Regions from separate parts of the Micromonospora sp. CV4 genome, predicted to be linked through region 1. Evidence: riboswitches for the same ligand, from Rfam matches in the RefSeq annotation. Region 1 holds a riboswitch; each other region holds the start of a gene.
What was found. A riboswitch is a leader RNA that binds a small molecule or an ion and turns the genes downstream of it on or off. The one in region 1 is predicted to bind cobalamin.
Positions count from the first base shown of each region.

Region 2: linked by a shared signal. The riboswitch ahead of EAD98_RS10205 (CbtB-domain containing protein) and the one ahead of cobN (cobaltochelatase subunit CobN) in region 1 are both predicted to bind cobalamin.
Region 3: linked by a shared signal. The riboswitch ahead of EAD98_RS07605 (ribonucleoside-diphosphate reductase subunit alpha) and the one ahead of cobN (cobaltochelatase subunit CobN) in region 1 are both predicted to bind cobalamin.

Region 1 covers NZ_RCVI01000402.1:453-9,917, reverse strand. The annotation lists gene EAD98_RS27390 (hypothetical protein) at 90-755, opposite strand; gene EAD98_RS27385 (hypothetical protein) at 781-1,260, opposite strand; gene EAD98_RS27380 (hypothetical protein) at 1,372-2,085, opposite strand; gene EAD98_RS27375 (RNA polymerase sigma factor) at 2,078-2,653, opposite strand; gene EAD98_RS27370 (hypothetical protein) at 2,780-3,115, shown strand; cobalamin riboswitch at 3,643-3,772, shown strand; gene cobN (cobaltochelatase subunit CobN) at 4,059-7,727, shown strand; partial or broken gene EAD98_RS27360 (VWA domain-containing protein) at 7,724-9,465, shown strand, end outside.
Region 2 covers NZ_RCVI01000226.1:42,481-51,945, forward strand. The annotation lists gene EAD98_RS10180 (M14 family zinc carboxypeptidase) at 1-656, shown strand, start outside; gene EAD98_RS10185 (cellulose binding domain-containing protein) at 724-2,811, opposite strand; gene EAD98_RS10190 (serine hydrolase) at 3,139-4,542, shown strand; gene EAD98_RS10195 (vancomycin high temperature exclusion protein) at 4,593-5,303, shown strand; gene EAD98_RS10200 (LacI family DNA-binding transcriptional regulator) at 5,387-6,409, opposite strand; cobalamin riboswitch at 6,709-6,855, shown strand; gene EAD98_RS10205 (CbtB-domain containing protein) at 6,889-7,092, shown strand; gene EAD98_RS10210 (CbtA family protein) at 7,083-7,853, shown strand; gene EAD98_RS10215 (histidine phosphatase family protein) at 7,850-8,437, shown strand; gene EAD98_RS10220 (ABC transporter permease) at 8,450-8,932, opposite strand; gene rpsD (30S ribosomal protein S4) at 9,113-9,465, opposite strand, start outside.
Region 3 covers NZ_RCVI01000204.1:24,529-33,993, forward strand. The annotation lists gene EAD98_RS07600 (ribonucleotide-diphosphate reductase subunit beta) at 1-780, opposite strand, end outside; gene EAD98_RS07605 (ribonucleoside-diphosphate reductase subunit alpha) at 822-3,155, opposite strand; cobalamin riboswitch at 3,355-3,572, opposite strand; gene EAD98_RS07610 (GH92 family glycosyl hydrolase) at 3,770-9,388, opposite strand.

The sequences.
Region 1 (9,465 bases):
GCCGGCCACCGTTTTCCCCGTTGATCATGAGGTTGTCGTCCTCGATGACGGCGTGTCGCGCCGTCAACCTCATGATCAACGGTGCCGGGTCAGGGGTGCAGCCAGACGCGGAGGGGGCTGTGTGGGGTGAAGCCCGCCGCCAGGGCGGGGGTCAGGTCCGCACCGGACTCGTAGCCGACCAGCGGTACGCCGGGCACGGTGGCGGGTACGCCGTGCCAGATCTCGCGCGGATCGACTCCGTCGGCGAACAGGTTGGAGACCCCGTACACGCGGTCGCCGCTGACCACCGCGCCGCCCACGACCGTGCCCCGGTCGTCGTACCGGGCCAGGATCCGCACCCGCGGGTCGGTCAGCAGCGCCGGCCGGAACAGCGTCCCGCCACCGTGTGCCGTCGCCCAGGCGGCGAGTTCTGCCGGCGTGGTGACCGGGGTCAGCGGAGCAGCGGCGGGCGGACCCAGCGGTGGTCGGTGGATCCACTGTGCGTCGAAGAGCACCCGGAAGCCGTACCGGGACAGGTCGAGGTCGGCGAAGCTGTCCTTGACCGAGGCGCCGGGCCCGGCGTCGATCCGGGCCAGCAGGGCGTCGGCGTCGACGCCGGGGCGCAGGGTGACCGCGTCCGGGTACCAGGTCGGGGAGCGGCGGGGCACCGACCAGGCATCCGCGTCGGTCCGGCCGGTCAGCCCGTGGCTGCCGCAGACCACGTCGCACCATTCGGCGTTGTTACGGGCCGCCGCCTCCCGTACGTCCTCGGGCACGCCCGGCAGCCTAGGCGGTCGTGCCCTACGGCAGCCGGTCGGCGTACACCAGGTCCATCGTGTCGGTGTGCCCGGCCCAGCGGAGTTCGAGGTGCCAGCAACCCGCGCGCGGCAGGTCGATGATCGACGGGCCCGGACCGCCGGCGACCTCCCGGGTCACCCTGGTGTCGGTGCCGTCCAGGGTCGCGGTGATCGCCAGCGCCTCCCGCGACGTCGAGGTGGGGCGGGAGACCCACAGGATCTTGTTGTTCGACCCGTCCTGCCTGACCTGCGCCAGCGGGTGCGCGAAGAGCACCGCCACGATGTCGCCCTTGGCGCCGAAGACGTGCGGGACCCGGGCGTCCCCACGGAACCCGGTGTCCGCCCAGTCGGGCAGGGACCCCGTCTCGATCCGCGAGCCACACCCGGTCGCGGCGGTCGCGGCCGTCGTGCTCGCCGGAGCGTCGACCGCTGTGGCTAACGGGCCGTCGGTCGTGCACGCCGTCAGCAGGAGCACCGACCCCATCATCAACCTGCCCCAGGAACCCATCTCGCCCCTTCCGGATCCGTGTCGCGAGCTCGAAACCCGACTCGCATCAACAGGACACCGCCCGAACGCGCCGGGTTCCCGATGCCGCTAGTCCAGCGATCTGGCGATCTCGATCGCCTCGGCCCTGGTGAGGTCGCCCTCAAGCCGGTAGCTCACGTCGGCGTCCTGCCAGATCAGGGTCGAGGCGGCGAGCCGGGCGGTTTCCTTGCGTACCTCGCCGGTCCGATCCACGTAGGAAAGGACGTGCGGGCCGTCGACCCAGACGGCGAACTCGCCGTCGACCTGGACCCACGCCGCTCCCGGCCGGTTGGTCTCCTTGTGGAACGCCAGGTCGAGACGACCGTCGAAGGCGTCGATGCGCAGCGCGCCCCCGCGGTAGAGCAGCGTCGCCACCCGACAGGCGCCCGTGTCGTCGGGATCGGCGACCAGTACCCGCTCGGGCGGGCCGAGCGTCGCCGGTAGGCGGATCGGGAAGCGCACCGCCCGTTGTGCCTCATCCAGGGCGGCGGCTCGCTGGGCGGGCAACGGCGACGGGGTGCCGGTGGGCAGCACCGGGCCGGAGGAGGTGACGACGGTGACTCCGGCGAAGCGCAGCAGCCCCGCGACGGCGTCGGCGAGGGCGGCCCGTCCCGGTGGCAGCACCGCCACGACCAGGGCGACGAGCGCCGCGGCGGCCCAGGCACGCCACCGGCGCCGTCGGGGCGTGGTGAGCCGGGCGCGTACGCGCGCGGTAACGTCGGGCGCGTCGGGTGTCTCCAGCCAGGCGGAGAGGCCGCGCAGCTCCCGTTCGAGGTCATCCACGCCGGACCTCCTCGCGGTCGAGCAGGCCCCGGAGCTTCGTCAGTGCCCGGGACGTCCGCGACTTCACGGTGCCCCGGGGCCAGCCCAACGTCGCCACCGTCTCCTCCTCGCTGAGATCGAGGAAAAACCGGCAGACGATCACCTCACGGTCGCGTTCCGGCAGTTGCCGCAGGGCCTCCACCAGCGCGGCGCGGCGCTCCCCGGCGAGGACCGCGCCGACCGCGTCGTCCTCGGCGATCTCCGACGTGGGGTTCGCCGCCGCGGCGCGCAGGACGAGGCCGTCCCGGCGGGTACGCGACCGGTGCAGGTTGCGGGTCTCGTTGGCGACGATCGACAGCAGCCAGGAGCGGAACGACGACTCCCCCCGGAAGCGGGAGAGCTTGCGGTACCCCTTCACGAAGGCCTCCTGGATGACGTCCTCGGAGTCCGAGCCCGCGCCGAGCAGCACCGCCGTCCGGTACGCGGACGCGGTGTGCCGGGCGACCAGGAGGTCGTACGCCTTCAGGTCACCAGCCCGAGCGCGGGTGACGAGCACGTCGTCGTCCAGGGGGACCTCCGGTTGGATCACCTTCATGACACCGCCCACGCGCCACGGGTTCCATCCGCGGCCCGGTCAGCCCACTCTCACCTGGCGCGCAGCGTATTGCCAGGAATCGGTGGTGCACTGGAGGGGCGTCGAGGAGAGGAGTCGGGCATGGGCTGGTTCAGTCGGCGGGCCCGGGGCGCCGAGGCGACCCCGACGAAGCTGGACCGGGAGGCGACCCGGGACGACCTCGCCGCGCTCGAGGCGTTCATCGCCAGCCGGCGTGGGGTGGAGTTCTACCTGGAGCCGGAGACCACCGCCACCGACACCACGGTGGTGGCGATCGCCCACGACGGCGAGTGGATCCGCCGCCGGACCGGCACTCCCCGCGCGGCGGGCGCCATCGCGCGCAAGCACGCGGTGCCGCTGTACGAGGCGGCCCGCACCGGCTACCCGGAACGGATGCGCGCCTGGAGCCGGGCCCACCCGGAGCGCCACGCCCGCTGAGACTCGTCCGCCCCAGCGCCGTCTGGATCTCGCTGGCGTGCGCGGGGCTCTTCCCGGCGTCGATCATCACACTGCCGCGTTCGTCGACGACGACGGCGACGTCGGCCTGGAGCGCCGCCGGGTCGGGATCTCCGGGGCGGAGTCAGACCCGACCCGCCAGGTGGAGAAACTGCGCGGCGATCATGGCGATCGACCTCCGAGATTGATCGCGGACACTGCTGCCGTGTTCGCCCATCCTCGGCGAGGGGGCCGCGTACCAGCGCTCCGCCAGGTGGTCGCCGCAGGCCAGAGTATGTGCGGGACAGCCTTTGCTCTGCGTACCTATACGCACCGGTGACTCCCTGTGCCTGGCGCGTATTGATAAGCAGAGCAAAGGCTGTCCCGCATTGACTCGGGGCATTGTCAGGCGCGGGTCTCCGACGACGACAATCGGCGAAGCTCGATGGAGAGTGCCTGCCGGGAGGGGGCTGGGTCGGCGTTGACCGGCGGCGCGGCGGTGTGGCAGCATTCGCGGCCTGACGGCAGTGAAGGAAGTCGGTGTGAATCCGACGCGGTCCCGCCACTGTCACCGGGGAGTGATCCCCCCTCGTGCGCCACGGCCGTGCTTCTGCGGTTGGAAGGCCGGGGGAGAGCGTCGATCCGGAAGCCAGGATACTTCGGCCGTCGGGATGTACCCCAGGGCGTGGACACCCGAGGAGGACCCGATGACGCACGGCGTCTCTTTCATCGACGAGCACCGTCATGATTCGCGCGGCGAACGCGGCGGCCGCGCCGGCCGCGCCGGTCGCCGGCGCCGCTGAGCTGCGCGTCGCCACGCTGACCGCGTCCCGACGCCCACGTCGGTGACCTGGGCCGGCCTGTCGCATCCGCTGACGCCGCACCCACCCCGCTTCGTTCGGACCGCCCCCCGTGGCGGTCGGGGCGTCACCTCCCGGAGCCTTCCGTGCGCATCCTGCTGCTCTCCACCGCCGACACCGACCTGCTGGCCGCCCGTGCCAGTGGCGCCGACTATCGCCTGGCCAACCCCGCGCGGGTCGCCGCCGACGAGGTGCCCGCCCTGCTCGACGGGGTGGACCTCGTCGTCGTACGCCTGCTCGGGGGCCGGCAGGCGTGGCCGGACGGCCTCACCCGGGTGCTCGCCACCGGCCTGCCGACGGTGGTGCTCGGCGGCGAGGCGGTGCCCGACGCGGAGCTGATGGCCGTCTCCACCGTGCCGTCCGGTGTGGTCACCGACGCGCTGGCGTACCTGGTCGAGGGTGGCCCGGAGAACCTCGGCCAGCTGGCCCGGTTCCTCTCCGACACGGTGCTGCTCACCGGCGAGGGTTTCGCCCCGCCCGCGCCCACCCCGGCGTACGGGGTGCACGGCGACCACCCGGCCGAGCCGGACCGGCCAACGGTGGGCATCGTCTTCTACCGGGCGCACGCCCTGGCCGGCAACACCGGCTTCGTCGACGTGCTGGCCGACGCGGTGCGGGCGGCCGGCGGCAACCCGCTGCCGATCTTCTGCGGCTCGCTGCGCGGGCTGACCGCCGGCGCCGGCCCGCTCGGGCTCTTCGCCCGCTGCGACGCCCTGCTGGTCACCGTGCTCGCGGCCGGTGGAGCGGTCGCCGCGGACGCCTCCGGTGGCGGCGATGAGGACGCCTGGGACGTCGGCGTGCTGGCCGCCCTGGACGTGCCGATCATCCAGGCGCTCTGCCTGACCAGCACCCGCGAGCAGTGGGCCGGCAGCGACGCCGGACTGTCCCCGTTGGACGCCGCGATGCAGGTGGCCATTCCCGAGTTCGACGGCCGGATCGTCACCGTGCCGTTCTCGTTCAAGCGGATCGACGCCGACGGGCTCTCCGTCTACGCCGCCGACGCCGACCGCGCGGCCCGGGTGGCCGGCATCGCGGTACGCCACGCCCGGCTGCGGTACGTGCCCAACGCCGACAAACGGGTCGCGGTGGTGCTCAGCTCGTACCCCACCAAACACTCGCGGGTCGGCAACGCCGTCGGGCTGGACACCCCGGTCTCGGCGGTAAGACTGCTCGCGGCGCTCGCCGACGCCGGCTACCACCTGGGCGACGCGCCGGTGCCCGACGACGGCGACGCCCTGATCCACGCGCTGATCGCCGCCGGCGGCCACGACGTGGAGTGGCTCACCCCGGAGCAGCTGGCCGCGGCCGAGGCCCGGATACCGGGGCGGACGTACCGGCGGTGGTTCGACCAGATCCCGGCCGAGCTGCGCGAGCGGATGCTCGCGCACTGGGGCGAGCCCCCCGGCGAGCTGTACACCGACGGCGGGGACATCGTGCTCGCGGGGCTGCGCTTCGGCAACGTGGTACTGCTCATCCAGCCGCCGCGTGGCTTCGGGGAGAACCCGATCGCCATCTACCACGATCCGGACCTGCCGCCGAGTCACCACTACCTGGCCGCGTACCGCTGGCTCGCCGCGCCGGTCACCGACGGTGGGTTCGGCGCGGACGCCGTGGTGCACCTGGGCAAGCACGGCACCCTCGAATGGCTCCCCGGCAAGGGACTCGGTCTCGCCGCCGACTGCGCCCCGGACGCCGTCCTCGGCGACCTGCCGCTGGTCTACCCGTTCATCGTCAACGACCCCGGTGAGGGCACCCAGGCCAAGCGGCGGGCGCACGCCGTGGTGATCGACCACCTGGTGCCGCCGATGGCCCGCGCCGAGACGTACGGCGACCTGGCCAAGCTGGAGCAACTGCTCGACGAGTACGCCACCGTGCAGGCGCTCGACCCGGCGAAGGTGCCGACCGTGCGGGCGCAGATCTGGGACCTCGTACGCGCCGCGGAGCTGCACCACGACCTGCACGCCGACGCGATGCCGGACGCCGACGACTTCGACGACTTCGTGCTGCACCTCGACGGGTACCTCTGCGAGGTCAAGGACGTGCAGATCCGCGACGGGCTGCACATCCTCGCCGACGCGCCCACCGGTGAACCCCGGGTCAACCTGGTCCTTGCGGTGCTCCGGGCTCCGCAGATCTGGGGCGGCGCCCACGCCCTGCCTGGCCTGCGGCAGGCCCTCGCCGCCGCGTACGGGCTCGATGAGCAGGAGTTGCTCGCGTCGCCGGGACAGCGACTCACTCCGCCCGAGGCGCTCACCGACATCGTGGACGGACCGGCCGGCACCGCCGCCGACGCCGTCGACCTGATCGAGGCCCTGGCGCGCCGGCTCGTGGTCGGAATGGAGACCCTCGGCTGGGCCGCGGCGGCCGCCGACACGGTGGTCGAGGAGGTGACCGGCCGGCCGATCCCGGACGTCGCCGCGGTGCTGCGCTTCGCCGCCACCGAGCTGGTGCCCCGCCTGGACCGGACCACCGACGAGCTGACCAACACCCTCGGCGCGCTCGACGGCCGGTTCGTGCCGCCCGGTCCGTCCGGGTCACCCACCCGAGGCCTGGTCAACGTGCTGCCCACCGGCCGCAACTTCTACTCCGTGGACCCCAAGGCCATTCCCAGCCGCAACGCCTGGGACGTCGGGGTGGCCCTCGCGGACTCGCTGCTGGCCCGGCACCTCGCCGACACCGGGGAGTACCCCCGCTCGGTCGGGCTGACCGTGTGGGGCACCAGCGCCATGCGTACCCAGGGCGACGACATCGCCGAGGTCCTCGCGCTGCTGGGCTGCCGACCGGTCTGGGACGAGAGGTCCCGGCGGGTCACCGGCATCGAGGTGGTGCCGACGGCCGAGCTGGGCCGGCCCCGCGTCGACGTCACCGTGCGCATCTCCGGCTTCTTCCGCGACGCGTTCCCGCACGTGGTGGCGCTGCTCGACGACGCCGTCCGGCGGGTCGCCGCCCTGGACGAGCCGGACGCGGAGAACTACGTCCGGGCGCACGTCACCGCCGACCTCGCCGAGCACGGCGACGAACGGCGGGCCACCGCCCGCATCTTCGGCTCGAAGCCGGGGGCGTACGGCGCCGGGCTGCTGCCGCTGATCGACGCCCGCACCTGGCGCAGCGACGCCGACCTGGCCGAGGTGTACGCGGTCTGGGGCGGCTACGCCTACGGCCGGGGCCTGGACGGGCGGGAGGCGCGCGCCGACATGGAACGCTCGTTCGCCCGGATCGCGGTGGCGGTGAAGAACCAGGACACCCGCGAGCACGACATCGTCGACTCCGACGACTACTTCCAGTACCACGGCGGCATGGTGGCGATGGTCCGCCACCTCACCGGCACGTCGCCGCAGGCGTACGTGGGCGACTCGGCGATGCCGCACGACGTGCGGACCCGCACGCTGGGCGAGGAGACCCGGCGGGTGTTCCGGGCCCGGGTCGTCAACCCGAAGTGGATCGCCGCGATGCGCCGGCACGGCTACAAGGGCGCCTTCGAGCTGGCCGCCACGGTGGACTACCTGTTCGGCTACGACGCCACCGCCGGCGTCGTCGACGACTGGATGTACGAGCACCTGGCCGCCGCGTACCTCTTCGACGAGACCACCCGGGATTTCCTGGAGCGGTCCAACCCGTGGGCGCTACGCGGCATCACCGAGCGGCTGCTGGAGGCCGCCGACCGGGGTCTGTGGGCCGAACCCGAGCCGGCCACCCTCGACCGGCTCCGCGACACGTACCTGGCCAGCGAGGGTGACCTGGAGGACCGCGCATGACCACCTACCCGTTCAGCGCCGTGCTCGGCATGGCCGACATGCGCCTGGCGCTGCTGCTCAACGCGGTCTCCCCGGCGATCGGCGGGGTCCTCGTGCGCGGCGAGAAGGGCACCGCCAAGTCCACCGCCGTACGCGCCCTCGCCGCGCTGCTGCCGCCGGTGCGTCGGGTCGCCGGCTGCCGGTTCGGCTGCGACCCGGCCGAACCCGACCCGGCCTGCCCGGACGGCCCGCACCCGGCCGGCGCCGCCGCCGAGACCCGCCCGGCCCGGCTGGTCGAGCTGCCCGTCGGCGCCGCCGAGGACCGGGTGGTCGGCTCGCTGGACCTGGAGAAGGCCCTCGGCGAGGGCGTACGCGCCTTCGAACCGGGTCTGCTCGCCGCCGCGCACCGGGGCGTGCTCTACGTCGACGAGGTCAACCTGCTGCACGACCACCTGGTCGACCTGCTGCTGGACGCGGCGGCGATGGGCCGCAGCCACGTCGAGCGGGAGGGCGTCTCGGTCAGCCACGCCGCCCGGTTCCTGCTCGTCGGCACCATGAACCCGGAGGAGGGGGAGCTGCGCCCGCAGCTGCTCGACCGGTTCGGGCTCACGGTCGAGGTCGGCGCCAGCCGCGATCCGGAGGTCCGCGTCGAGGTGGTCCGCCGTCGGCTCGCCGCCGACGCCGATCCGGCCGGCTTCGCCGCCCGCTGGGCCGACGCCGACGCCGAGGTCGCCGCGCAGGTGGCCACCGCCCGGCGCCGGCTTGCGGGGGTACGGCTGCCCGACGCCGCGCTGCGGCAGATCGCCGAGGTGTGTGCCGCGTTCGATGTGGACGGAATGCGCGCCGACATCGTCACCGCCCGCACCGCGCTGGCGCACGCGGCCTGGCACGGCCGGGACCGGGTCACCATCGACGACGTCCGGGTGGCCGCCCGGCTGGCTCTGCCGCACCGTCGCCGCCGCGACCCGTTCGACACCCCCGGCCTCGACGAGAAGCGCCTCGACGAGGCGTTGCAGCGCGCCCAGGACGCCCATCCCGACGACCCGGACGACGACGGTCCGCGCGACGGTGGCCCGGACGGTTCGGGTCCGGACGGCGGCGGCCCGGGTGGCGGGCCCGGCGGGCAGGGCCCCGACGGCAGTGGGCCGGACGGGCGTGGTCCGGACGGGCGTGGTCCGGACGGGCGTGACCGCGATGGCAGTGGCTCCGATCCGAGCGGCGGGGCTGGTCGCGGCCAACAGCCGCAGGGGCCCGCCAGCGGCGTGGACGAACGTGCCACCGGCGACGCCGAGCGGGGCTCCGGCGCGGAACCCGCAGCGACCGGGGCCGGCCCGGACGGGTCTGGCGAGGCGCGGTCGGATGACAGCCCGGGTGGGCCACGCCAGCGGGCCGGGCGCGGCGGGCCGGACGGCGACGACGACCAGGGCCGGTCCGGTGCGGGCGGCCAGCCGGTGGCCGTACCCCGGGGTGGGTTGAAGGCCCGGGTGCTCACCGCGCCCGGCGTGGGTGACGGAGTGCCCGGCCGACGTTCACGTGCCCGCACCGGGCGTGGCCGGACCACCGGCTCCCGGCTGCCGGCCGGCGAGGTGGGCGCGCTGCACCTGCCGGCCACCATCCGCGCCGCCGCGCCGCATCAGGCATCCCGTGGGCGGCGGACCGGACCCCTGCGGTTGCGCCCGCGCGACGTGCGTGCGGCGGTCCGCGAGGGGCGCGAGGGCAACCTGGTGCTGTTCGTGGTCGACGCCAGCGGCTCGATGGG
Region 2 (9,465 bases), on a different contig from region 1:
CGGCCGACTACCTGGTGATCGGCTCGCATCTGCGGGTCGACGTCGACCGGGACAGTCCGGTCGCCCTGGGCCGCCCGGCGGAGGACTTCGAGTTCAACAACAGCGACCCGATCCTCAACCCGAGCACCACCGGGACGAACGTGCTCAGCTACCCGGCGGGGAACACGTTCTGGGCCAACGGCTACACCGTCGGCGCGGACGCGTTGAAGGGCACGTCGGCAGTGGTCGACGAGCCGACCGGCGCCGGTCGGGCGGTGCTGTTCGCGTTCAATCCGCTCTTCCGGGCGTACAACGAAAATGGTCTGCACCTGGTGGCCAACGCGCTGCTCTACCCGGCGGCGACCAGCGCGCCGGACGCCCGGCGCACGCCGGGCATCGACCCGGCGCGCGCCAGCGCCGCGGCCGCGCCGGTGGCGGCGGACCTGGGTGGTGGGTGGCGACCGACCACCATCGAGGTGGCGGCGACGGACCTGCCGCGCACCCGGGCGATCGTGGAGCGGTTCACCGCGGACGCGCGGGCGTCCACGACGGGCGGCTCGGCCTACCTGGTGATCCCGAACCCGGAGGGACTCCAGGCCGACGAGCACCCGTTCCTGGGTGATCTGGTACGCGCCCTGCGTGCTGCCCAGGTGCCGTTGCGGTCCGTGGTGGGCTGACGCCGGACCCGCACAGTGGAGCGCCCGCCCCCGGCGTCGGGGGCGGGCGCTTCGCGCAGCCGCGGTCTCAGCCGCTCGTGCAGCGGATGCCGTTGAGGGTGAACGCGGTGGGCAGCACGTTCGGGCCGCTGTACGCGCCGACGAAGCCGGCGCTCACGCTGCCGCCGGCGGCGATCTGTCGGTTGTCGTCGGTGGGTGTGACCCGCACGGCGGTACCGACCTGCTCCCAGGTGGCGCTCCAGCCGCTGCTCACCTGCTGCCAGGCCGTCGGCCACGTCCAGGTGAGCGTCCAGCCGTTGATCGAGCTCGTGCCGTTGTTGGTGATCTCGACACCGCCGATGTAGCCGTTGCCCCAGTCGCCGCTGGTGGTGAAGCGAACGCCGCACGCGCTGGCGGCCGGGCTGCCGGTGGCGAAGGTGAGCGGCGGTGAGGACCAGGACACCCGACCGGCGGTGTCACGGGCCAGCACGTTGACGGTGTACCTGCTGCCGGGCACCAGGTTGCCGACCGTGAACGAGGTGGACCTCGTCTCGCCCAACTGCTCGCTGATCGCACCGTTCTGTCGGTACACCTCGTACTTGGCGATCGGGCTGCCACCGGATGCGGCCGCCGGCCAGGAGATCGTCGCGGTCCGGTCGGTGACGCCGCCGACCGTGGGCTGGCCCGGCGCCGCGGGCCGCCCGGCGGTCGCGCCGGCCGGGCGCAGCACGAGCGTGGTGAGCGAGTACGGCGGCAGCGTCCGACTGGTCGCGGAGCCGGACTGGCCGGTGGCGATCCCGGCCGCGCCGTTGGTGAGGGTGGAGACCGTCGGCGTGGCGGCGGACGGCGTGAACCCCGCGTAGTCGATGGTGACCGGATGCGCGCTGTCCGGGTCCTTGTTGACCAGCAGCACCGCGAGGTCGCCGTTGGCCCGGCGTACCGCGTGGGCGCTCACCAGCGGCTGGTCGGTGCCGGCGCGGACGAACTGGTTGCCGGGCTGGGCGAAGAGTTTCATCATGGTCAGCGCGTGGTACGGCGCGAACGGTGTGTTCAGCGGCGGCTCGCACACCGAGCCGTCCTCCGTGCAGGCGCCGCTGGAGAGGATGCCGAAGTCCCCGTAGTCGGTCTGGCCCGCCACCTCCGACACCGTGCCGATGCCGTTGTGCACGTTCCACCACTGCACGGTGAAGACGCCGTTCTCCAGCAGCCCGCTGTAGGCGTCGGCCAGGAAGAGCGCCGCCGGCTGGGTGGTCCGGCCCGCGTCGACGTTCAGCTCGGTGAAGCTGATGCCGATGCGCGCGGCGTTCGGGCCGGCGTACCGGGTGATCTGCTCCCGGAGCAGGTAGGCGGCGTCGGGAATGTGGTTGGTCCGGGCCAGTGACTCCGCGGCGGAACCACCCGGATACCAGTGCACGTCCACGAAGTCGATCTTCGGGCCGGCGAGGGAGAGCACCGTCTGGTTCCAGGGGCCCGGGTCGGCGCCGGCGGTGATCCCGTCCGGCCAGTTGCCCGGCATCGTCAGCACCGCGCCGACCTTGATGCTCGGGTCGACCGCCTTCATCGCGTCGGCGTACTCGACGACCAGCCTCGCGTACTGGGTCGCGCTCTTGTCCGGGTGGTCGTCGGCCTCCCAGGCCGATCCGTAGTGGCCGTTGCCGTAGTTCTCGTTGCCGACCGTCCAGTATTTCGCGCCGTAGCCCTTGGTCACGTTGGCGTACCGCACCCAGTCGGCGGCCTCGGCCGGGGTGCCGGTGCCGTAGTTCGCGATGATCATCGGTTCGGCGCCGACCCGCTGGACCGCCGCCATGAAGGTGTCGAAGTCGGTTCCCGGCGCGACGTACCCGCCGGGCGCGGTGTGGTCCTTCCAGTGGTAGATGTCGGCGTACGAACCGCCGGGGTACCGCATCATCCGCACGCCGGCGTCGCGCAGCAGGTCCGACGTCTCGGCGGTGCCGAGGTTCTGGTCCCAGATGGCGTGGTTGACGCCCAGCGCGGTGGCGGGCACGGTCGCCAACCCCGCCCGCGCGTTCACGGTGACGGCGACCGGATCGACTGCCGCGCTGGCGTTCGGGGGGTTGACGCCGCTGAGCGCGCCCACGGCGAGCAGAAGGCTCGTCAGGAGAGCTGTGCGACGGGATCGGGCGGGCCGGGGCCCGCGGGTTTTCGGGTACGGCATGTGGCTGGGCTCCTTAGCGGAGAACGACAGTGAGTCGCCCAGCCCGTCACGCGTCGGTCGCATCAGCAGACGCGGCGGTGGGCAGACTCGTGGACGGACGGCTCCCGGTGTGCCATCTCTGGTGCCACCGTCCCCCGGGAATCCAGCGAGTGATCCCGGCTGCCCATGGACGGGCGTCAGCCCCGCGCGCGGCATGTCATCGACGTTCAAGAGTCTCACGGTCGATTCGACGATCTCAAGGGCCGTCACCGTCAGTGGTCCGGAAGGCTCCGTGTCCGGGCGGGACGGGGGTGGCGCGCGGGCGGGACGGCTGCCACCATCACGGGCATGCCTGTCGCCCGTCGTACCCTGCTCGGGGCCAGCCTGGCCGCCGCAACCTCCGCCGTCGTCGGCTGCGATGACGGGCGCGGATCGGGCGCGGGGTGGACCGGCCGGGGCGATGCGGCGACCGCGACCGGCGCCGCCGGCAACAGGGCAGGGCTCGGCCCATCCGGGAAGCCGTCGGCGGCGTCGCCCTCGGCGGAGTTCGGCGCGGCGGAGGCCGGCACGGCAGAGCACGGCGCGGCCCCGGGTGGCGGCAGCATCCCGGCGAAACAGGCCCGCTACGTGACCGGTCTGCTCCGGCAGCACCTGCCCGCCACGCCGCAGACCTTCCAGCACAGCGGCTTCCCCGGTGCTGTCGCCCTCGTTCAGGTCAACGGCAAGGCGACGGTGCACGCCGCCCTCGGGGAGGCGCTCCGCTACTCGGCCGGCCCGAAGCTCCTCCCGGTCGACAAGCGCGTCCCGATGCGCCCCGACTCCATCTTCGACCTCGCCTCGGTCACCAAGGTCTACACCTCCATCCTCCTCCTGCAACAGGTCGACAAGGGGCGCGTCGACCTCGCCGCCCCCGTCGTGGACTACCTGCCCGCCTTCACCGGCGCCGGCAAGGACCGGGTCACCGTCGAGATGCTGCTCACCCACACCAGCGGCCTCCCGGTCGGCGCCAAGGTCACCGGTCTGCCGGACAACGCGGCACGCTGGAACGCCGTGCTCGCCACCCCACTGGTCTCCGGCGCCGTGCCTGGGGACACGTTCCGCTACTCGAGCGTCGGGCTCATGGTCGCCGGCAAGATCGTGGAGAAGGTCACCGGCCAACTCCTCGACCAGGCCCTCAGGTCCACCATCACCGGGCCCCTCGGCCTGCAGGACACCGGCTTCAATCCCAACACCTGGCTGTCCAACGACGCCAAGGCCACCCGCCTGGTCGCCACCGACGCCCGCTCCTCCCGCGGCCTGCTCCGCGGCACCGTCCACGACGACGTCGCCAACCACCTGGGCGGCGTCGCCGGTCACGCCGGCATCTTCGCCAGTGCCACCGACCTGGCCGCCATCGGCGAACTCCTGCTCAACGGCGGCACCTATCAGGGCAAGCGCATCCTCGCCGCCGCCACCGTTCAACGGATGCTCACCGACCACAACGCCGGCAAGCCCGCCATCGACCCCGAGCGTCCCAACCGCACCGCCGCTCACGGCCTCGGTGTCGTCCTCAACCAACCCTGGTTCATGGGCAGGCTCGCCTCCCCGCGAACCTTCGGCCACACCGGCTTCGCCGGCCCCTCACTCCTGGTCGACCCCAACCGCAAACTCGTCCTCGCGCTGCTCACCAACCGGGCCCACCCCAACTGGAGCTGGGCGGACCCCGACCCGGTACGCGCCGCCCTCGGCGACGTCCTCGCCAAGCTCCTCTGAGGGCCGCCCGCCACAGCGGCGGGCCGGCCGAGCGGGGATAATCTCGCCGCATGCGGGGACGAATCGGTGCGGTCCGACGGTGGTACGGGAAGCGCAGGAGGGCAGTACGCCGCCACCTCCTCCTCGCGCTGGTCGCTGGTGTGGTGCTCCTGAGTGGCGGGACCGTGGCCAGCGTGGCGTGGGTTCGCGGTGACGCGGACGGCCACATCTACAGCGAGGCCGGCGTGCCGGACGCGCCGATCGCCCTGGTCCTGGGCACGAAGGTGGACGCGGACGGCGAGCCGTCCGCGTTCCTCGCCGCCCGGCTGGAGATCGCCCGGCGGCTGTTCGACGCCGGCAGGGTCCGGGCGATCCTGGTGTCCGGCGACAACATGAACGCCGACTACAACGAACCCGCGGCGATGATGCGCTGGCTGGTCGACCGGGGCGTGCCGGCGCAGCAGGTGGTGCTGGACCACGCCGGCTTCGACACGTACGACTCGTGTGCACGGGCGGAGCGGATCTTCGGGGTGACACGCGCGACCGTGGTGACCCAGGCCTTCCACCTGCCCCGCGCCGTGGCTCTGTGCCGGCGCCTCGGCATCGACGCCAACGGCGTCGGCGACGAGACCATGAAGCGGTACGCCCGGCCGTGGCGGGTCAGCTCCACCCGCGAGTACGGTGCCTGCCTGAAGGCGGCCCTGGACCTGCTCTCCGGCCGTGACCCGGCCCATCTCGGCCGCCGCGAGACCGGCGTCGACGACGCTCTCCGGACCGGCTGACGACGACCGGCTGATGACGATCTGCTGACGACGACAGGTGTCCCGGCCCACTCGGACGCGGCGGCTGCGAGCCGGTGTCCGCGTCAGCGGTGCCGGGGCGCGGCGGCGCTGTCGCGTTCGATGAGGTCGGTGGCGAGTTCGACGCGCGGGCTCTCGATCGTCTCGCCGGCGGCGAGGCGCAGCACGGTACGCGCGGCCAGCATGCCCATCTTGGCCAGAGGTTGGCGAACCGTGGTCAGCGGCGGGGAGCACCACTGGACCTCGGGCAGATCGTCGAAGCCGACCACGCTGATGTCGCCGGGCACCCGTAGGCCACGTTTGCGGACCGCCTCGTAGACGCCGAGCGCCATCTGGTCGCTGGCGGCGAAGATGGCGGTGGGCGGGTCGGGCAGGGACAGCAGCTGCGTACCGGCGGTGTAGCCGGCCTCGTGGTAGAAGTTGCCGGGGCGGATCAGGGCGTCGTCGAGGGCGATGCCGGCGGCGGCGAGAGCGGCGCGGTAGCCGTCCAACCGGGCCCGGCTGCACATCAGGTGCGGTGGACCGGCGATGAAGCCGATGCGTCGGTGGCCGAGGCCGAGCAGGTACTGGTTGGCGCTCAGGCTGCCCGCCCAGTTGGTGGCGCCGATGGTGGGCGCCGCCCGTGGGTCCACGCCGGCGGGGTCGACGATGACCACTGGCAGGTGGAGCCGGCTCAGCTCGGCCTGGAGCGGCGGATTCACCATCGAGGTCACGAAGATGACCCCGTCGGTGGAGCGGGTGCGCATGTTGTCGAGCCACTGTTTGGCCGAGGAGATGCGCCAGTGGATGGCCGAGACGACGGTGCCGACGCCGCTGCTCAGGGCGACGTCCTCGACGCCGCGGATGATCTCCACCGCCCATGGGCTGTCGAGGTCGTTGAAGACCAGGTCGATCAGGGCGGCGTCGGTCCGCTTCGGCGACGAGCGACGGCGGTAGCCGTGCCGGGTCAGCAGTTCCTCGACCCGTTCCCGGGTCTGCGGCGCGACGTCGGAGCGGCCGTTGATGACCCGGGACACCGTGGGTACGGAGACACCGGCCAGCCGCGCGATCATCGCGATGGTGACGTTTCGTCCGATGTCGGAGCCCACGTCCGGCCTCCCTGACTGGTGATCGCGCCCTCGGCGTCACGGCGCATGACGATGGGTGGAAGCTCCGGAACTTTCGATGCCTGACCGATAATGTCGATCGATGGCCGGGACGTTACGAGTTGTTTCCATACTGGTCAAGGCCTTTGCCGCATCCCGAATGGAACCGATCATGGGGTCCTGCTTTCGGAAGGCATCGGCACGTGGACCGAAATTTTCACGCCCACGGCGTGACCTGGGTCGGTCCGCGGCCGGCGGTCGCACGACTCACCTGATGCCGTGCGTCACAAGGGGCGTGGTTGACCGGCCGGATCGGCGCCGATACCGTCGATCCACTATCTGCGGCGACGCGAGGGAAGCCGGTGTGAATCCGGCGCGGTCGCGCCACTGTGAGCGGTCCCCACGGGGTCCGCGAGCCAGGACACTCGGTTGTCCGCAGCCTTGCGATGGGGACGCGTCATCCCCGAGGAGGTTTGCGTATCATGTCCAGCTCCACGTCCAGCCAGCCGTTGGTGCAGCCCGCTGGCAACGTCCGTCTGCTGTGGACGGCCCTGGCCACCGTCGCCGTGCTTCTCCTGCTGGCCTATCTTGTCGCCTTCGACCAGGGGGCGGTCTCCCGTAGCGGGATGTACCTGCACGAGCTGATGCACGACGGTCGGCACCTGCTGGGTGTCCCGTGCCACTGACCACCACCACCGCACCACGGTTCGTCACCGTTCTCGTCCGCGGACTGCTCGCCGGCCTGGTCGCCGGCCTCCTCGCCGGAACGTTCGCCTATGTGGCCGGCGAACCACACGTCGACGCGGCCATCGCGATCGAGGACGCGGCGGCACACGCCGATCCCACCGCCGGTGGGCACCATCACGATGACGCGCTGGTCAGCAGGGACGGGCAGCGTGGCGGTCTGTTCCTGGCCACCAGCCTGTTCGGCGCGGCGATGGGTGGCCTGCTGGCCACCGCGTACGTTCTGCTCTGCCGTCGGCGGCGGGCGTACGACGACGGCCGGTCGGGTCTGCTGCTGGCCGGCGCCGCGCTGCTCGGCGTGGTGATCGTGCCGTTCGTCAAGTACCCGGCGAATCCACCGGCGGTCGGCGACCCGGCCACCATCGACCAGCGCACCGGCACCTACCTGCTGATGGTGGCACTCGGCCTGGTGGCGGTGTGGGCCGGCTCGCTGGGTTACCGGTCGGTCGGCGGCGCGGCGCCACTGTGGCTCCGCGCCGGGGCCGCCGTCGGCGGGTTCCTGCTGGTGACCGGTGTGGCCTACGTCGTGCTGCCGTCCTTCCAGGAGGTCCCGGACGACTTCCCCGCGACCCTGCTGTGGGACTTCCGGCTCGCCTCGCTCGGCACCCAGGTGGTGCTCTGGACGGGGATCGGGCTGCTGTTCGCGGCCCTGATGAACCAGGACGGGCGCCGCAGGGCCGCCACCGCAGCCCCGAGCACGTGACCACCACCCGCCTGCGGCTGGTCGCGCACGGGCACACGGCCGCGCTGCGGCGGGCGACGTTCGGCGGGGGAAACGAGAGCCTGGACGAGGGTGGTCGACGCGCCGCCCTCGCCCGGGCCTCCGCTGGGCGGGACCGGCGGGGCGGCAACGCGGTCTGCCTGTCCAGTCCCGCGCCGGCGGCCATCGAGACCGCGTACGCCCTCGGGCTGACGCCGAGCGCCGAGGCGGCGCTGGCCGACTGCGACCACGGCCACTGGACCGGACGGTCGCTGGAGGCGGTCGGCGCCGAACAGCCTCGGGCGCTGCAAGCATGGCTGTCCGAGGTGGACGCGGCGCCGCACGGGGGCGAGTCGATCGTGGCACTCCGGGACCGGGTCGGCCGCTGGCTGGACGCGCAGCGGGGGCGCGGCGAGCGGATCATCGCCGTCACCCATCCGATCGTGATCCGGGTCGCGGTCGTTCACGCCCTCGACCTGCCGTTGGCGACGTTCCGGCAGCTGGATGTCGAGCCTTTGGCGATGGTCCGGCTCACCGGTCACGGGGCACGGTGGCAGCTACGGCTGAGCGCACCGCGGGCCGACTGAGACGGGCACCGGTCAGGGCGCCTCCCGGCGGGCCGCGGGTCCCCGGGCCAACGACGGCGTGACGCGGGCCCGACCGGCCCGGCGCGGCCCCGATCCGGCGGGTCGGAGCCGGCCACGGGCGACCAGTTCGACGGTGAGGACGACAGCGACGGCCTCGACGGCGAGGAGTCCGACGAGCACGACCAACTGCGTCACACCGGCGGCGAGGGGGCTCGCCCCACCGAGCAGCACCCCGACGAACGCACCCGGAAGGGTCACCAGGCCCACCGTCCGTGTCTGGTCGAGTGCCGGGACCAGCGCCTGCCCGGCCGCCGGACGGCACACCAGCAGCACGGCGTCCCGGGGCAGCAGGCCCAGGGCCAGGCCGGCCTCCACCTCACCGCGCCGGCTGGTCAGCTCGTCCAGCGCACGGCGACCGGCCAGCGAGGTGGCGGTCATCGCCCCGCCGATCAGGATCCCCGCGACCGGAATGATCGCGATGCCACGCGGCGGCACGGGTCTCGCTCGGCTCGGCCACTCCCCCGGCGCGGGGTTGTCGAGGGGCCCTGGCGTCGCCGTCGAACCTCCGGCCAGCGAGACCGGGACGTCGCCGCTCGACGGCGACGCGCAGGAGGCGTCGACGCGCGTACCGGAGGTGCAGCCCGCGGCGGCGGTCGCGGGCGGCCGACCCCTCGCTCAGCGTGAGTAGTACTCGACGACGAGCTGCTCGTCACAGACCACCGGAACCTCCGGCCGCAGCGGGACCCGGGTCAGGCGAGCGGTCAGGCCGGTCAGGCTGACCTCCAGGTACGGCGCTGGCCGCTCCGGGGCGTGCGCCCCGGCGGCCGCGACGACGAACGGGGCCTTGCCCCGGCTGCGCTCCGCCACGGCGATGACGTCGCCGGGCTGCAGCCGCGCGGACGGCCGGTCCAGCCGGCGGCCGTTGACTGTGACGTGTTGGTGGGTGACGACCTGACGGGCCTGGTAGATGGTGCGGGCGAAGCCAGCCCGCAGCACCAGCGCGTCCAGCCGGCACTCAAGGTCGACGA
Region 3 (9,465 bases), on a different contig from region 1:
CACGCCGTGGCCGAGCAGGTCCTCGGCGAACTGGACCTCGCACTCCACGGCCTCGGCGAGCATCTGACGGACCTGGTCGGCGAGGTCGTCGTCGAACAGGTCCGGCTCCTCGGCGCGCACCGTGTCGACGACGTCGAACGCGAAGGCCATGTGCATGGACTCGTCGCGGAACACCCAGTTCGTGCCGGAGGCGAGGCCGTGGAGCAGACCGCGGGAGCGCAGGAAGTACACGTACGCGAACGCGCCGTAGAAGAACAGCCCCTCGATGCAGGCGGCGAAGCAGATCAGGTTGAGCAGGAACATCCGCCGGTCCTCGCGGGACCGCAACTCGCGCAGGTCGTTGAGGGAGTCGATCCACCGGAAGCAGAAGTCGGCCTTGCGGCGGATCGAGGGGATGTTCTCGATGGCGGCGAAGGCGGCGAACCGCTCGTTCTCGTCGGGCACGTACGTGTCGAGCAGGTTGAGATAGAACTGGACGTGCACCGCCTCCTCGAACAGCTGCCGGGACAGGTAGAGACGGCCCTCGGGGCTGTTGACGTGCTGGTAGAGGTTGAGCACGAGGTTGTTGGCGACGATGGTGTCGCCGGTGGCGAAGAACGCCACCAGCCGGCTGACCAGGTGCCGCTCGGCGGGCGAGAGCTTGTCGAGATCGGCGAGGTCGGCGTGCAGGTCGACCTCCTCGACGGTCCACGTGTTGCGGATGGCGTCGCGGAACCGGTCGAAGAAGTGCGGGTAGCGCATCGGGCGGAGGGTGAGGTCCATCCCGGGGTCGAGCAGCATGTGCGTGGTCCTCGTGTCGGTGGTGGCGTCGGCGGCGGCGGTCACTGGCAGGCCTCGCACGACTCGGGGTTCTCCAGGGAGCAGGCCAGCGCCTCGGCGTCGGCCGTGGACGGCGCGACGAGAGCGACGGCAGTGGGCGCGACGGTGGCCTGCTGGATCCGGGTGGCCGGGCGGGACCGCAGGTAGTAGGTCGTCTTCAGGCCGGCCTTCCAGGCGTACAGGTACATCGAGGAGAGCTTGCCGATGGTGGGCGAGGCCAGGAACAGGTTCAGCGACTGCGACTGGTCGATGAACGGCGCGCGGGCGGCGGCCAGGTCGATCAGCGCCCGCTGCGGCAGCTCCCACGCGGTGCGGAACAGCTCGCGCACGGCGGCCGGCAGCTCCGCGATGTCCTGCACCGACCCCTCGGCCCGCTTGATCGCCGACCGGACCCGCTCGGTCCACAGGCCGCGGGCCTTCAGCTCGCGTACCAGAGCGGTGTTGACCTGGAGGAACTCGCCCGACAGGGTCTCGCGCTTGAACAGGTTGGACACCTGCGGCTCGACGCACTCGTAACACCCGGCGATGGAGGCGATGGTGGCGGTCGGGGCGACCGCCACCAGCAGCGAGTTGCGCAGCCCGTGGGCGGCCACCCGCTCGCGCAACGCGGTCCACCGGGCGGTCTGCGTACCCTCGACACCCCACAGGTCCGGCTGCAACCGGCCCCGCGCGGCCCTGGTCTGCCCGTACGCCGGATGCGCGCCGAAGGGGCGGGCCAGGTCGGCGGAGGTCTCCAGGGCGGTCAGGTACAGCTCCTCGCTGACCCGGGTGGACAGCTCCCGCGCCGCCGGGGAGTCGAACGGCAGCCGCAGCGCGAAGAACACGTCCTGCAGGCCCATCAGCCCGAGCCCGACCGGCCGCCAGCGGGGGTTGCTCGCCGCCGCCTGCGCGGTCGGGTAGTAGTTGATGTCGATGACCCGGTCGAGGAACGTCACCGCGGTACGGACCGTGGCGCGCAGCCGCTGCCAGTCGATGCCGCCGTCGGTGAGGTGCGCCGCGAGGTTCACCGAGCCGAGGTTGCACACGGCCGTCTCGGCGTCGCTGGACACCTCGATGATCTCGGTGCAGAGGTTGGACAGGTGCACCACGTTGCCCGGTTCGGCGGTCTGGTTGCACAGCCGGTTGGCCGCGTCCTTGAAGGTCATCCACCCGTTGCCGGTCTGGGCCAGGGTGCGCATCATCTTGCCGTACAGCTCCCGCGCCGGGACCTGCCGCACGTAGCGGCCCTGCGCCTCGGCCGCCCGGTACGCGGCGTCGAACTCGTCGCCCCACAGGTCGGGCAGCTCCGGCACCTCGTGCGGGTCGAACAGCGACCACACCTCGTCGGCCTCGACCCGGCGCATGAACTCGTCGGGGATCCAGTTGGCCAGGTTCAGGTTGTGGGTGCGCCGGGCGTCCTCGCCGGTGTTGTCCCGCAGTTGCAGGAACTCCTCGACGTCCGGGTGCCACGGCTCCAGGTAGACGCAGGCGGCGCCCTTGCGCCGGCCACCCTGGTTGACCGCGGCGACGCTCGCGTCCAGCGTGCGCAGCCACGGCACGATCCCGTTGGACTGCCCGTTGGTGCCGCGGATCAGCGCCCCCCGGGACCGGACCCGGGAGTACGCGATGCCGATGCCGCCGGCGAACTTGGACAGGTTGGCGACCTGGGCGTACCGCGCGTAGATCGAGTCCAACTCGTCGCGCGGGGAGTCGACCAGGTAGCAGGAGGACATCTGGGTGTGCCGGGTGCCGGAGTTGAACAGCGTCGGCGAGCTGGGCAGGTAGGCCAGGCTGGACATCAGCCGGTAGAAGTCGATCGCCTCGTCGGGCGTACGGGACAGGCCGCAGGCCACCCGCAGCAGCCAGTACTGCGGCGTTTCCAGCACCAGCCGGCTGGTCGGGTGGCGCAGCAGGTACCGGTCGTACACCGTGCGCAGGCCGAAGTACTCGAACCGCCGGTCGCCGTTCGGGTCGACGGCGTCGTCCAGCGTCCGGGCGTGGGCGGCGACGAAGGCGGCGGTCTCGTCGCCGATCAGTCCCTCGGCCTGGCCGATCCGGATCGCCGCGCTGAACGAGGTGATGCCCTGCCGGCGCACCTCCTTGTCGACGTAACCGGCCAGCAGACGGGCGGCCAGGCGCGAGTACTGCGGCTCCTCGCCGATCATCTCGGCCGCGGTCTGGATGGACAGCCGGTCCAGCTCCGCCGTCGTCGCACCGTCGTAGAGGCCGCTGATCGTCCGGGTCGCCACCCGCAGCGGGTCGACGTCGGTCAGGTCGTCGGTCCACCGCTCGACCGCACGGACGATCTTGTTGACGTCCACCGGTTCGCTGGCGCCGTCGCGCTTGCGGACGTGCATCTGCGTGCGCCGCCGGCCCGGCTGGGCGGTGTCGCCGCCGGTCGGGACCACCTGGGTGACTGTCACCACTCACTCCTCGCGAGTTCGAGACCTGATGGCCCTCGGACGCGAGGAGACAGACACCGGCGGACGCCACGCCGGGCGTGGGTCAGGGGGCGTCGGCCGTCCCACGCGGCGTCGGACCGCCGCACACCCGGGTGCGGGTGCGCGGCGCGCTGGCAGGTCTTCGGACTCGTGGGCACGACCGGGATCGCCGGTCTCCTACTGGCCGTCGCTTCCCAGGCCGCGTGGCGGCCCAGTGCTGATGACGGCGGTCGTTCCCACTCACCGCTGCGGGGCAGTCCCGGATTTCCACCAGGTTCCCTCTTGCCTCGACCACTGCGGATGAGCGGCCGAACCAGCTGCGCTCGACACCATATATAGGGACGACCTCGTTTGTCACACCCCACATGTCGGGGTCGGGCGTGTCGCGATCGGTGGCGACGGCCGTCATCGATCCGGGCTGGCCGGCGAGTGGTCGGTGGCTTGCGCAGCGCAACACCACCGACGGCGCGGGCCGTACGCCCTGCCCGCTGTGGGCGGGCCCTGACCCGGCCCGCCCACAGCGGTGTCCGCTACCCGGTGACGGTGAAGGGCTGCGCGACCCTGGTCACCGAGATGGCACCCGTCAGCGCGACGCTGGTCGGGCCGACCTTCGCCGCCCCGGGGACGCTGACCGTCGCGCCGGCGATGACGCCATCACCGTTCGCGCGCACCGTGCGGACCGCGAGGCCGTCACCGAAGCTGACCGTGACCTCCTCGTTCGGAGCGAAGCCGGCGCCGTCGACCGTGATCGACGTGCCCCGCGGTCCCGACGTGCTCGTCAACGCCGCCTGCGGTTCGTAGGTCGGCTTCTCCACCTTGTCGGTCACCTGGACGGTGGCCGTCGCCGGCGTCCGGGAGGACGCGCCGGTGGCGGTGACGGAGTACCGGCCGGGCGGCACGTCACCGGACGTCGCGACGGAGGCTCGTACCGCTCCCGCCGCCGAGGCCGCGACCGTGACGGTCCGCGCCGGACTGGTGCCGAGAGTCACCGTCACCCGCTCACCGGCCGCGAACCCGCTGCCGTTGACGGCGACCGCGTCACCGCTGGTGACAGTGGCGGACGACGACACCTCGATCGCCGGCTGAGACCCGCCACGCGCCACGGTCACCGTGAAGGTCGCGGTGCTGCTCGACACCGTGTCCCAGGCGGTGACGTGCACCGTGTAGGTGCCCTCCTGCGCGTAGGTGTGCCGTCCACTCAGCGCACCGTCCGAGCCGACCGTGACGTCGTCCGGAACCGTGCCGTCGCCCCACTGCACCCGGGCGCGGTAGCCCGTCGTGCCGGGAACGCCTCCGCGCACCGACCCGAGGGCGGCCGTGAGGACCTGACCGGCGTTGGCCGTCTGGTTGGCCGGTGCGGTGGTCACCAGCGCGGGGGCCGGTGTGCCGTCGTTCGCGATGGCGAACACGTGGATCCGGCCCGCCGAGCCGGGGTCGCCGGTCTGCGTCGGCAGGGTCACCGAGACCAGCGTCTTGCCCGCCGGGATCTGGTACGGCGCGGTGGCGAACAGGAACGGCTGCGCGCCGTCCCGGCTCGTGCCGCTCAACCGGTACGCGGCCTTGGCGACCACGATGTTGCCGTACGACGGGGTGCCGTTGGCGTTGCCGCCCAGCGTCCAGTCACTCAGCTGGATCGGGATGCTGGCGGTGCTGCCGTCGCTGAACGTCGCCGTGCCGGTGGTGCTCTGGTTGCCCTGCGTGCCGGCGCCGATGAACGAGATGCTCCGGGCGTCGGCCGGAAGGTCGAGAACGACCGTCCTGCCGTTGCCGGTGGCGTTGTCCGGCTGCCCTGCCGGGATCTCCGGCAGCGCGAACCGCAGCTCCGTTCCGGGCACCTGGTGCCGCTGGCCCTGGGTCACGCCGGCCGCCGTCAGGGCGGCCCGCGAGTACGCCCACGACTTGGCGTCGCAGTTCGCCGCGACGGCGCCCTCGTCACCGACGCAGACCGTGTCGAACGCCGCGGTGAGGCCGGAGCTCGGCGCGTAGGCCACGTCGACGCCGACCGTGACCGAGCCCTGGCCGGTGCCGTCGGTCACCGTGACGCTCGCCTGGTGGTGACCCGGCGTGGCGTAGGTGTGCGAGCCGCTGACGTTGTAGACGGCCCGTGAGCTCAACGTCAGGGTGCCCTCGGTGACCGGTGAGCCGTCACCCCAGTCGATGGTGGCCCGGTAGCCGCTGGCGGTGCCCCCGGTGACGGAGGCCAGTGGCACCGAGACGGGTGCGCCGGACGTCGCGTGCACGGCGCCCGCGGCGGTCACCGTGATGTCGCCGCCGCCGACCTCGATGTCGCCCCCGGCGAGCAGTTCGATCTCGGCGAGGTTCGCCTGCGCGGCGCCGACCGTCCTGGTCACGACGAGGCGGAACTGCGTGAAGCGGCCCGGATTGTCGATGGCGAACGGACGGGTCTGGTTACGCCACCGGAACGCCTCGCCCCTGCGGGAGTCGACGGTGCTCCAGGTGATGCCGTCGTTGGAGCCCTGCAACCGCCAGTCCGCCGGATCGCCCACGTTGGCGCCCGAGGTGAGGGTGTAGTAGGTCGGCTTCTGCCTGACGCCACGGGAGGCCCAGCTGACCTGCGGCGTCGCGGTGGCGAACGTCAGCTGCGTGGTCGACGAGTCGTCGAACAGCTTCGACGCGTCCTGCCCGCCCGTCGCGGTCGCGGTGCCGAGACCGGGGCCGGTGACGTCCTGCAGCGGCTGGGGCGCCTTGTCGCCCCGGGTCAGGGACGGCGGCGCGTCGTTCTTTCCGGTGCCCCAGGTCGACGGCTTGGAGCCCATCTGGAAGTCGATCGTGCCACCCCTGGCGAGCGCGGACACGTCGACGGACAGCTCACGCTGCTTCTTTCCGTTGACCTTGACGCCCTGCACGTAGACGTTGCTCGTGCTGTTGTCCGGCGCGTTGACGACGATGTCGCCGGTCGTGCGGCGGACGGTCATCTTGGTGAACTGCGGCGAGCCGATGGTCCAGTGGGACGACCCGGCCTGCAGCGGGTAGATGCCCAGCGAGCTGAGGATGTACCACGCCGACATCTCGCCGTTGTCCTCGTCGCCCAGGTAGCCCTGGCCGATCTCGCTGCCGACGTAGAGGCGTTGCAGGATCTCCCGCACGATCGCCTGCGTCCTGGCCGGGGCGCCCGCGTAGGCGTACATGTAGGGGATGTGGTGCGACGGCTGGTTGCTCATGCCGAGCTGGCCCATCCGCACCGCGCGCGCCTCGAGCATCTCGTGGATCGTGCGGCCGTACCCGCCGGGTCGGTCGGCGTTCTCCGGGGTGGCGAAGAACTGGTCGAGCTTGTCGCGCAGCGCCTTCGGCCCACCGTGGAGATTGGCCAGTCCCTGGCCGTCCTGCTGTGCGGTGAACGCGAAGTTCCACCCGTTGGTCTCGGTGTAGACGCCGCCCCAGTCCAGCGGGTCACCGGCGAGGAAGGCGCCGGAGGCGTCGCGGCCCTGGAAGAGCTTCGTCTTCGGGTCGAACAGGTGGACGTAGTTGCGGGCGCGCTCCAGGAAGTACCGCGACTCCTCCTTGAGCCGGTCGCGCTCCGACTTCGGCGTGGCCGGGTCCTTGGCCAGGGCCGCGCCCATGTTGCCGATGCCGTAGTCGTTGATGAAGCCTTCCAGCGCCCACGACACCGACTCTCCGGTGGAGGTCGGCGTGTAGCCGAGGAACAGCGAGGTCTCGATGCCCTTGCGGCCCACGGCGCTGCGGCCGGAGGCGACGGTCGCGTCCTTGACCGCCGCGTCGTACGCCGCGAGCGGGTCGGGCAGCTTCACGCCGGTGAGGTACGCCTGGGCCAGCGCCACATTGGCGCTGGTGCCGGTCATCAGGTCGGCGTAGCCCGGGGACGACCAGCGGGCGATCCAGCCGCCGTCACGGTAGTGCTGGACGAACCCGTCCGAGATCCTGGCCGCGACGTCCGGGTACAGCAGCGCGTAGGCGGGCCACACGGTGCGGTAGGTGTCCCAGAAGCCGTTGTTGACGTAGATCTGACCGTCGACGATCTTCGCGCCGGTGTGGGTGGCGGTCGACGTGCCGGTGGGCGCCGACACCGGGCTCGCGTACTGCCAGCGCGGCGCGGCGGCGGTGCCGGTGTTCTCCGACTGCGAGTTCGGGTACAGGTTCAGCCGGTACAGGTTCGAGTACATCGTCACCAGCTGCGTCTCGGTCGCGCCCCGCACCTCGACCCGGCCGAGCCGGTCCTTCCATGCGGCGGTGGCGGCGGCGTGGACCTGGTCGAAGCTCTTCCCGGTGACCTCCAGGTCGAGGTTCCGGCGCGCCTGGTCGACCGAGAGGAACGAGGTCGCGATGCGCATCGTCACCTGGCGGTTCGCGGACACGTCGAAGGTGGCGGCCGTCGCGGAGGACGCCGTCGGCGCCCGGTCGAACGCGCCGGACACGAACATCCGGCTACGACCGGCCGACAGGCCACTTCCGTTGTCCACCCAGCCGGTGAACGTGCCGTCGGCGCCGATGGTGAACGTGCCGTTGTAGAAGACGAGGCTTCCGGTCGCCTGCCCGGACGGGAAGGTGAACCGCATGATCCCGGCGTGGTCGGTCGGCGACATCTCGGCGATCAGACCGTTCTGCAGCGCGACCCGGTAGAAGTCCGGCTGCGCCGTCTCGTCGTCGTGGCTGAACGCGAGCCCCCGGCTGCTGGGCGGCCCGGTGAGGGGTCCGTCGCCGGTCACCGGCATGACCGACATCTGGTTGCGGTCACCCATCCACGGGCTCGGCTCGTGCGAGATCGCGAGGCCCTGGAGCGTGGGCAGGTTGGCGGCGTTGTTGACCCGGTGGTACTGGTACTCCCACGAGTCGGACGTCGCGTCGGTCACCGGCGTGAAGAAGTTGAAGCCGTTCGGCACCGAGGTGATCGGCAGGTTGTTGCCGCGCGAGAACCCGCCCGTCGAGTTCGTCCCGCGCCGGGTGTCGACGTAGTTGGTGAGCCGTGATCCGTCGATCGACGCCGGGGAGGCCGTCACGGCGACGTCGTCGAGCCAGCCCTGGAACCGGGTGTCCGCCGTTGCCTGCGGGTTGTCGTACGCGAGCAGGATGCGGTCGATCGTCTTGCCGCGCGCGATCGCGCCGATGTCGGCCCGCACCGCGTTCCACTGCTCGGCGTAGAGCACCTTCGACGCGCCCTGTCCGGCCGGGGTGAGCGCGTAACCGTGCTGGTCGACGGGCGACAGGCGGCTCAGGTAGCTGCCGTCGGTGAAGTGCAGGTCGACGGCCGCGAAGGTGGACGGGTACCCGGGGTCCTGGCCGGTGTATTCGGGGAAGATCTTGTAGGACAGCCGCGTCTTCGGTCCCACCGGGATGTGCACGTCGAACAGCCGGTTGGTCGCGTACGACCGGCCGTCGTCCTCGGCGCCGCCCGCGTACCGCAGCGAAGCCAGTCCGGTGAAGCCGACCCCCGGCTTGGTGGTGTAACCGTCGGCCGGACCGGCGCCGACGACGCTGACCATGGGGGCGGCCGGCGGTCGGACGGTGGAGCCGTCGCTGATGTCCCAGCCGGCGAGCTGAACGAGGGGGTCACCGGTGTTGGCGGTGATGTTCAGCCGGTAGTAGCCGTAGGCGGTCGTGTTCGCGAAGCTGTAGGTCCTGGTGGCGAACCGCCCGGCGAAGCTCTGCCCGGTCTGCCGGTTCAGGTCGACCCAGGTGTCGCCGTCGTTGGACCCCTGCACGGTGAAGTCCCTGGGGTCCCGGGTCGGCTCGTCGTTCGCGGAGGTCAGCGCGTACCGCACCACGGTCGACGGCTTGGCCAGCTGGTACGTCACCCAGCCGGTCCGGCTGCGCGCCAGCCACTTGGTCGACGGATCGCCGTCCGCGAGCTTCGCGGCAGTCTCGTTCGGCGCGTTCTCGGCGCTCGCGGTCACCGCGCCGACCTGGTCGAGCAGGCTGCCGGGCAGCACCCGGCGGCTCGATCCGGTCAGGTTCGCCTGGACCGGCTTGCCCTTCGCGTCGACCTCGACGGTGGTCGCGGCGGGTTGCGGGTCGGCCGCCTCGAACGAGGAGTTGAAGTTGCCGGGCGGCGCGGTGGTGGGCGCGGCGCTGGCCAGGGGCGCGCCGATGATGAGTCCCACCGGCAGCAGGATCGCGGTTGTCGCGGCGATCAGGCGGGGGGACAGGCGGCGCGCGGTGGGGGGATGCGACATGAGGGGCAGGGCCTTTCGCCTCGAGCGGGGTCGAGTACGTCGAACGTCTGGGCAGAGTGGACCGTCGCTGGTGCGGT